Regions from separate parts of the Streptomyces sp. NPDC005483 genome, predicted to be linked through region 2. Evidence: riboswitches for the same ligand, from Rfam matches in the RefSeq annotation. Region 2 holds a riboswitch; the other holds the start of a gene.
What was found. A riboswitch is a leader RNA that binds a small molecule or an ion and turns the genes downstream of it on or off. The one in region 2 is predicted to bind cobalamin.
Positions count from the first base shown of each region.

Region 1: linked by a shared signal. The riboswitch ahead of ABZT06_RS34445 (HoxN/HupN/NixA family nickel/cobalt transporter) and the one ahead of ABZT06_RS37085 (cobalamin biosynthesis protein) in region 2 are both predicted to bind cobalamin.

Region 1 is NZ_JBEXEA010000022.1:45,110-49,860, forward strand. Features, by position in the region: gene ABZT06_RS34435 (PKD domain-containing protein) at 1-2,401, shown strand, start outside; gene ABZT06_RS34440 (metalloregulator ArsR/SmtB family transcription factor) at 2,418-2,765, opposite strand; cobalamin riboswitch at 2,847-3,053, shown strand; gene ABZT06_RS34445 (HoxN/HupN/NixA family nickel/cobalt transporter) at 3,082-4,176, shown strand; gene ABZT06_RS34450 (nucleoside hydrolase) at 4,189-4,751, opposite strand, start outside.
Region 2 is NZ_JBEXEA010000027.1:9,009-13,759, reverse strand. Features, by position in the region: gene ABZT06_RS37090 (cobyric acid synthase) at 1-1,355, opposite strand, end outside; gene ABZT06_RS37085 (cobalamin biosynthesis protein) at 1,352-2,293, opposite strand; cobalamin riboswitch at 2,391-2,534, opposite strand; gene ABZT06_RS37080 (hypothetical protein) at 2,664-2,885, opposite strand; gene ABZT06_RS37075 (inorganic phosphate transporter) at 2,912-4,150, opposite strand; gene ABZT06_RS37070 (lysozyme) at 4,304-4,751, opposite strand, start outside.

The DNA of each region.
Region 1 (4,751 bases), on a different contig from region 2:
GGGCGGAGCCAGCCCGCTGGTCTTCGCGGGCGCGCAGCACATCACCTACCGCGTGGCCACGGTCAGAGCCGGCACCACGGCGACCACGCCGGCGGTCGCGGTCGACGGTTCCTCCTCCGGCATCACGCTCACCCGTGACCTGGTCACCACAACGTCCCGTCCCGGCTTCGGCAGTGCGGCCGGAGCGCAGGACATCACGCTCGCCGACGACCGCGTCGACACGGGCGCGGCCGACGGCGTCTCGGCCGTGGGCACCACGGGCATCCACCTCGCCGGCGACACCGTCATGACCCTCTGCGGAAGCGCGGTCAGGCTGACCGGGGGCACCTCCGGATCGGTGGAGAACACCGTCGCGCTGCCCGGCGGGACCACCAGCTGCTCCAGCACCGGCACACCGGCCGAGATGACGGTGGACTCCTCCTCCGCCTCCCAGGTCACCGCCGACTACAACGCGGTCAACCCGCTGTCCACCGGCACCGACTACGACTGGGCCGGCACCGCGTACGCCACCCGCGAGGCCTTTCAGGCCGGCACCGGCCAGGGCGCCCACGACCTGGACCAGACGGATCTCACCCTCCCCTACGAGGGACGGCCGACGGAACACTCCCCGCTCATCGACTCGGCCGACGCGAACGCCCCGGGTGAAACGTCCACGGACTACGACGGCCGCCCCAGGGTGAACGACCCGCTGGTCGCGGACACCGGCACGGGCGACAGCTCCTACGACCGCGGCGCCACGGAGTTCCAGGACCCGTTCACGGTGAGCGGAGTGGGCATGTCGCCCGGGGGCGCCTACGTCGGAGTGGCGACCACCTTCACCCCCGAGGTGACCAACCCCTGGTCGGACTCACTGGACGGCGCGAGTTACGTGTTCGACTTCGGCGACGGCACCACCGCCACGTCGACCACCGGCTCCGCGACACACACGTACACGCAGGACTCCGGGAGCGCGGACCTGAAGCTCACGGTGGTGATCGACAGGGCCGACGGCACCCGGATGGGCATCGGGGACATCTCCTTCCCGGTCACCCAGCCGCCCGGCCCCACCACGGGCCTCTCCTGCGAGCAGGACCCGCCCCAACCCCTCACCGCGATCTGCATGTTCACGGCCGACGACTACTACCCGGTCACCAGCGACCGGATCACGTTCGGCGACGGCTCGGCGGCCGTCACCGTCACCGGTACCAGTGGTTACCCCACCCATACCTACGCCGCCGCCGGCTCGTACACGGTCACGCAGAAGATCACCGACTCCGACGGACGCACCGGCACGGCGACCGCCAGGGTGACGGTCGGCCCTTCCTACGTGGTCACCGGCCCGAGGCGCATCCTGGACACCCGCCACGGCACGGGCGCGCCCCAGCGGCCGGTGGGCCCCGGCGGTGTGCTGCGCCTGAAGGTGCTCGGCGCGGGCGGCATCCCGGCTTCCGGGGTGACCGCGGTGACCATGAACGTCACCGACGCCGACGCCACCGCGAACAGCTACGTCACGGTGTACCCGGACGGCAGCGGCCGCCCGACGGCCTCGAACCTGAACTTCACCGCCGGGCGCGTCAATCCGAACCTGGTCACGGTCCGGGTCGGCGGCGACGGCTACGTCGACCTCTACAACGCCCACGGCCACGTCGACCTCATCGCCGACGTGCAGGGCTACTTCACCAGTGTGCCCAGGACCGGCGCGCACCTGAGCGGTCTGTACCCCCTCACCACACCCGAACGGAACCTGGACACCCGCAACGGCACCGGCGTGCCCAAAGGCAAGGTCGCACCGGGCAGCACCACGACCGTCACCCTGCGCCCCGGCGTGTCTTCCGCGGTGGCCGCCGTCCTCGACATCACCGCGACGGGAGGCACCGCGAGTGGCGTCGTCACCGTCTACTGCGGAAGCCGGCCCAGCACGTCGAACCTCAACTACCGCGCCGGGCAGACCGTCTCCAACCTGGTCGTCACTCCCGTCTGCAACGGCAAGATCGAGATCTACAACAGTGGCGGGCACGTCGACCTGATCGCGGACCTCCAGAGCTTCTACGTCACAGGGGGGTACGCCTTCGTACCGACCGGGCCCACCCGTTTCCTCGACACCCGCAACGGCACGGGCGTCCCCGCCGGACCGCTGGGCGCGAACGGCACCCTCACGGTGAAGGTCGCCGGCGTCGACGGCGTCCCGGCCGAGGCCCAGGCGGTGCTGGTCAACCTCACCGGGGTCGGGCCGACCACCGCCACCCACCTGACGGCCTACGGCGACGGCGGCCTCCCGACCGTCTCCAACGAGAACCTCGCGGCCGGAGAGACCCGCCCGGTCCTGGCCCTGCTCCCGATCGGCGCCGACGGCTGCATCCGCGTCCACAACGCCCAGGGAACCGTCGACGTCGACGGCGACCTGGCGGGCTACTACGGCTGACCGGCTCCGGCGCGGTTCAGGACACCTGCTGCAACAACCCCCGCACCTCGTCGTCCACCACCCGGTACCGCACCACCCGCCCCTCCTTCTCCCCCGCCACCACCCCGGCCGCCCGCAGCAGCCGTAGCGCCTGCGATACGGCGGGGTCGTTCATGCCGGTGGCGATCGCGAGGTCGGAGACCGCCAGGGGGCCGGTGCGGTGCAGGGCGAGGAGCAAGGAGAGGCGGTTCGGGTCGGCGAGGAGGGCGAAACGGTCGGACCAGGTGCGGACGTGTCCCGGGTCGCCGATCGCGGCGATGGCGTCGCACACCCGGTGTCCGTCGATGGTGCGGCGGTCGGCTCGGTCGGCCGGGACGAGGTGCATGGGGCTCATCCTCGCAGGCGGTCTTGTGTGATCTTCCATACCTGCGCAGGTATGCAGCTATGCAGGAGCCCCCGCCCCCGCCTACGGTGGTCGGGCCGTGGTGCTCGGGAAGCCGGTGACGACCCCTCAAAGGTCCATTCCGGTGCGGCCCTCGCCACTGTGATCGGGGAGTTTCCCTCCCACGTCCCTCGCGGGACAGCCACTGGCCGTCACCATCAGGCCGGGAAGGCGGGCAGGGAAACGCACGACCCGTAAGCCAGGAGACCGGCCACGGCAGCTCACGCGTTCATCCACGAGGTGCTGGAGTGACCACCGTATGACTGACCCTGCCCTGCCCGAGACCGCCACCTCCTCCTTCCGCTGGCGCCGCGAGGACACCGTCAAAACGGTCGGTCTGATGGCCGCGATAGCCGCCCTGCACGTCATCGCGTTCGGGATTCTCTTCCTTCTCGTCGTCCCCGAGCACTACGAGGTGGGCGACAAGGCCTTCGGCATCGGACTCGGGATCACCGCCTACACGCTCGGGATGCGGCATGCCTTCGACGCGGACCACATCGCCGCGATCGACAACACCACCCGCAAGCTGATGGCGGACGGGAAGCGGCCGGTGTCCGGAGGGTTCTGGTTCGCGCTCGGGCACTCCAGCGTCGTGGTCCTGCTCGCCGCGCTCATCGCGGGCGGCACCCAGCTCGCCGGCAAGGTCATGAACGAGGGCTCCAGCACCCACCAGGTCCTGGGTTTCCTCGGTACGACGGTCTCCGGGACGTTCCTCTACCTCATCGCCGCCCTCAACCTGGTCGCCCTGCTGGGCATCCTGAAGGTCTTCCGGGCGATGCGGGCGGGGTCGTACGACGAGAACGAGCTGGAGCAGCATCTCGACTCGCGCGGGTTCATGAACCGGATCCTCGGGCGGCTCACCAAGTCCATCACCCGGCCGGGGCAGATGTTCCCGCTGGGCTTCCTGTTCGGGCTCGGCTTCGACACCGCCACCGAGGTCACGCTGATGGTGATGGCCGGGTCGGGCGCGGCCGCCGGGCTGCCCTGGTACGCGATCCTGTGCCTGCCGCTGCTCTTCGCCGCCGGAATGAGCCTGTTCGACACCCTCGACGGCACCTTCATGAACTTCGCCTACCAGTGGGCCTTCTCCAACCCCGTCCGCAAGGTCTTCTACAACCTCGCCATCACCGGGCTGTCCATCGCGGTCGCCTTCTTCATCGGCACGATCGAGCTCGTCGGAGTCCTGCACGACAAGTTCGACCTCACCGACGCCCTCACCACCTGGATCGCCGACATCGACCTCGACAACGTCGGTTACGTCATCGTCGGCCTGTTCGTGGTGGTGTGGGCGGCGGCGATCGCCTACTGGCGGCTCGCGAAGGTGGAGCAGCGGTGGGGCGTCAGCGGTTCCTGAGGTCGCCGGTGACTAGACCCCCTCCACCGCCGTCAGCCACAGCTTCACGTAGCGCTCCACATCCACGCCCAACCCCACGTCCACCAGGGTCACTTCGCGCTCGCCCTCGTGGATCTCGGACTCGCCGGGACGGCGGCGGCGGTCGACGACGGTCTGGCCGCGGGTCGGGCCGGGCGCCAACGACACCTCCACCGGGAGGAGTTCGGTGGTCAGACCGTCCGGGTCGACGACCGCGCAGACCGCGCCCGCGTCGCCGAGACCGCCGGTGGGGGTGGGGTCGCCGGAGGTGGCCGGGTCGCGGTGGGCGAGGAGTTCGCCGGCCATGCGCAGGGACGGCTCCGAACTGGCGCGCAGCCGCTGGACGTCCGCCGCCGGGACGATGACCCGCTCGAAGACGTCGAGCCCGTACATCGTGATCGGCACCCCGGCGGTGAGCAGGACCGCGGCCGCCTCGGGGTCGTGCCAGACGTTGAACTCCGCCACCGGTGTGGCGTTCCCGGTCGCCACGGCGCCGCCCATGAACACGATCCGCTCGATGTTCCGCACCACTTCGGGGTGGGTGCGCAGGAGCAGGG
Region 2 (4,751 bases):
AACGAGGTGTCGGGGGCCGGTACGAACCGGCGGCCCGCGGCGGCCGCCACCTCCCGCAGGAAGGCCCGCCGGAAGCCGTCCGACTCCAGCGAGCCGTGCCAGTGCGTGCCCCAGGTCTGGCCGACGCGACAGCCGTCGAGGAAAGGTTCTCCCGAGGTCACCGAGGCGACCCCGTGATGGATCTCGTACCCCTCGACACGTTCGCCGAGGGCTTCACCCACCGGCCGGGTGAGGGTCTTCTCCCGCGCGAACCGCACGCGGACGGGAAGGATGCCGAGGCCGTCGACGTGTCCCTGCCGACTCTCGATCTCGTCCTCGATGTGCTCGCCGAGGATCTGGAAGCCGCCGCAGATGCCGAGCACCGGACGCCCTTCCGCGGCCCTTCGGACGAGGTCGTGGGCGAGCCCGCGCTCGTGCAACCAGTCCAGCGCGCGGACGGTCCCCCGGGTCCCCGGAACGACGACGAGGTCGGCGTCGGCCAGTTCCTCCGGCCGGTCCACGAACCGCACCACGACACCGGGTTCGGCGGCGAGCGCGTCGACATCGGTGAAGTTCGACATGAGCGGAACCGCGCACACGGCCACCCGCAGCACGTCCTCGCCCACCGGGGCGGAGGCCCGGGAGTTCCGGACCCCCATCCCGTCCTCCTCGTCGATCCCGAGCCCGTGCCGGAAGGGCAGAACGCCGTAGGTGTGCCGCCCGGTGAGACCGTGGAGCATGTCCAGCCCCGGCTCCAGCAGCGAGACGTCCCCCCGGAACTTGTTGACGAGGAATCCGGCGACGAGCGCCTGATCCTCGGGGCTGAGCAGCGCCACGGTCCCGAAGAAGGAGGCGAAGACGCCCCCGCGATCGATGTCGCCCACGACCAGCACGGGCAGCTCGGCGTTGCGGGCGATCCCCATGTTGACGATGTCGGTACGCCGCAGGTTGATCTCGGCCGGGCTCCCGGCCCCCTCACAGATCACCGCGTCATACGTGCCCCGCAACTCGGCGAGACAGTCGAGCACGGTCCCGAGAAGCTGCTGCTGCCGCCCCCCGTGATACCCCCGGGCGCTCAGCTCACCGACCGGCTTCCCGAGCAGCACGACCTGGCTGCTCTGTTCGCCACCGGGCTTGAGCAGCACGGGATTCATCAGCGCGGTCGGCTCGATGCGGCAGGCCTGCGCCTGCATGGCCTGGGCCCGCCCGATCTCGGCGCCCTCGCGCGTGACGAACGAGTTGAGGGACATGTTCTGCGCCTTGAACGGCGCGACCCTCACCCCCTGCCGCACCAGCCACCGGCAGATCCCCGCGGTGACGACACTCTTGCCGGCGTCGGAGGTGGTACCGGCGACGAGAAGACCCCCGCCTCTCATGCCCGACGCCCCTTCACGAAGGTCCGCGCGGCGACACCGGCGCCGAGCGCGAGCAGCCCGACGCGCCGCGAGAGCCGTGCGGCGCGCTCGATGTCGTACGTGGCGACGGCACGCCCCCGTTGATTCAGCGTCGGCCGGTTCTCCACCCGCCCCGCGTACGAGAGGGTCCCCCCGAGCCGGACGCCCAGCGCCCCCGCGAACGCGGCCTCGACAGGCCCGGCGTTGGGACTCGGATGCTTGCGCGCGTCCTCCCCCCAGGCCCGCACGGCACCGCGGGGACTGTCACCGGCGACGGCGGCGAGCAGGGCGGTCAGCCGCGCCCCCGGCCATCCGGCGAGGTCGTCGAGCCGCGCCGAGGCCCACCCGAAACGCCGATAGCGGGGCGACTTGTGCCCCACCATGGCGTCCAGGGTGTTCACGGCCCGGAACCCGAGCAGCCCCGGCACCCCGCCGACGGCCCCCCACACGAGCGCTCCCACGACGGCGTCGGAGGTGTTCTCGGCGACGGACTCCACGACGGCCCGGGCGATCCCGTCGGCATCGAGAGCCTGAGGATCCCGCCCGCACAGATGAGGCAGCCGGGCGCGGGCCGCCTCGATGTCCCCGGTCTCCAGCGCCCGCCCGATGACCCGGGCCTCCCGCACGAGTGAAGTCCCGCCCACGACGGCCCAGGTGGCGGCGCCGGCGAGCACGACGGAGGCGGCACGGGAGGGACGTACGACCTTCTCGGCGACGGCGCCCAGCGCCACCGCACTCCCCACGCACACGGCGGTGTGCAGCGCGCCCCACCCCCGGTGGTCCCGCCACAGCACCCGCTCCACGGCCCCGGCGGCCCGCCCGAACGCGGCGACCGGGTGCCCGCGACGTGGGTCACCGAGCAGCAGGTCACCGAGAAGGCCGGCGGCGGCGCCGTACGCGAAAACGCGATCGGCACGCATCGGGTCAGCCGATCGCGGGGTCGTTCAAGTGCCGGGTACTGCTGGTCGATCGGCAGGCGAGCATCGCGTCATGTCCTCACTCAGGGTGTCCACGCCCTGGTTCGACGAGTCCGGCGGCGAGAGTTCCTGGCTCCCGGGGCTACCTACCCCGGTGACAGTGGCGGGACCGCGCCGGATTCGCACCGGCTTCCTCTTCTGCCGCCGTATATGGCTCCGGCAGTCCACCACGGGCCTTCGAGACCCGTCAACTTGCTGTTGACCTGCGGCGGGGGAGTGTGCAGAACCCCACACCGCCGGTCATGGAAGACGGCCGGGCGGGCACGGAACCCGAAGTTCCGTGCCCGCCCGGCCGTCGAGTGACGGGGTGCCGTCAGGCCACGATCAGATAGATCCCGTACGCCACCGCCGCCGCGCACGCCGCGAAGCAGGCGTAGGCGCCGGTGACGGCGAGGCCGGCCGAGTCGCCCTGGGCGGTGGCCCGTTCCTGGCGGGACAGGCCCATGATGCCGAGGGTGAACAGGGCCACGAGGCCCACGGTGACGACGAGGCTGACGCCGAAGACGGAGCCGAGTGCTTCCCAGTCGATCTTCATGGTGAGGCTTCCTTAGTACTGCGGGTTCAGACGGCGGCCGGCGGGGCGGCCGGTTCCGTCGTGGCGGGCGGGGCCGGGATCGTGGCGATGAGGTCCTCGGCCACGGGGCCCGCGGGCGGCGGGATCACGGCGGCGATGGCCGTGGTCACCACGCCGGCCGGCTCGTCGGTGTGGTTGACGTTCGACGCGTCCACGACCTCGCGCCGCGAGAGCTTCCAGATCGCCGCGCTGGAGGCGACGAGGAAGACCGCCACGACCGCCGTACCCCAGTCGCCGAGGTCCGTGACGGTCTCGGCCAGTGCGCCCACCAGGGCCGCTGCCGGCAGGGTGAGACCCCAGGCGACGAGCATGCGGGTCGCCGTCGACCAGCGGACCACCCCGCCCTTGCGGCCGAGACCCGCGCCCATCACCGAACCGGAGACGGCGTGCGTGGTGGACAGGGAGAAGCCGAGGTGGGACGAGGCCAGGATGACCGTGGCCGCGCTGGTCTGGGCGGCGAAGCCCTGCTGCGGCTGGAGGTCGGTCAGGCCCTTGCCCATGGTGCGGATGATGCGCCAGCCGCCGAGGTAGGTGCCGAGCGCGATGGCGAGACCCGCGGAGAGGATGACCCAGGTGGGCGGGTCGGAGTCGGGGGCGACGGCGCCGCCGGCGACCAGGGCGAGGGTGATGATGCCCATCGTCTTCTGCGCGTCGTTGGTGCCGTGGGCCAGCGAGACCAGGCCGGCCGAGGCGATCTGACCGGTGCGGTAGCCCTTCGCGGCCGCCTTGCCGTCGGCCTTCTTGCCCAGGGTGTACGAGAGGCGGGTGGCCAGCATGGCGGCGACGCCCGCGACGATGGGCGCCGCGACCGCCGGGATGAGGACCTTGGTGACGAGCGCGTCGCCGTGCACCGCGCCCGTGCCCGCCGAGGCGATGGTGGCGCCGATCAGGCCGCCCATGAGGGCGTGCGAGGAACTGGAGGGCAGGCCCACCAGCCAGGTCAGCAGGTTCCAGAGGATCGCGCCGACCAGGGCGGCGAAGATGACCTCGGGACGGATGCCGGTCTCGTCGACGAGACCCTTGGAGATCGTGTTGGCGACCTCCACCGAGAGGAAGGCGCCCACAAGGTTCAGCACGGCGGACATGGCCACCGCGACCTTGGGCTTGAGCGCACCGGTCGAGATGGTGGTGGCCATCGCGTTGGCGGTGTCGTGAAAACCGTTCGTGAAATCGAACGCGAGTGCGGTGACGACCACAATCGCGAGGATCAGCGAGAAGTTTTCCATTTACCCAGGCAATCGTTCGAGGTCATTGGCACGTTGAACGTAAGTAACCTGGATGAACGGAAGGTGAACTGGGGCAGGCCGCACGGTGACCGGAAACTACGGCTATTGCTCTGCCGGACCTCAAGGCTCCCGTGCGCCCCGTGCGTCCCACGGCTATGACCCGGCGGCGAACCTCTTCAACTGACGCGCCGACCCGTTGAAGAGATTTTGGTCACCCGGCAGGCTGCCGCTGTTGTCGTACTGCCAGAGCGTCCAGTACGACCATCCGCCGGGCAGCGCTCCCGCGTCCGCCGAGTTGTAGCGGGCCACCCACAGCGCGTGGTCGGAGGCGAAGGCGCCGCTGCCGCCCGTGCAGGCGTTCCACCAGTGGGCAGTCGTGTAGATCACCGGACGCCGACCGGTGAGCCGCTTCACCTCGTCGCTGAACGACCTGATCCAGTCGACCAGCTGCGCTTTGCTCCTGCTGTAACACCTGTGCTTCTTGTCGTACGGGTTGTACTCGATGTCGAGCGCGGGCGGCAGGGTCCAGCCGTCCGCGGACCAGGCGCCGCCGTTGCGCACGAAGTACGCGGCCTGCGCCTTGCCCGACGACTTGTCCGGC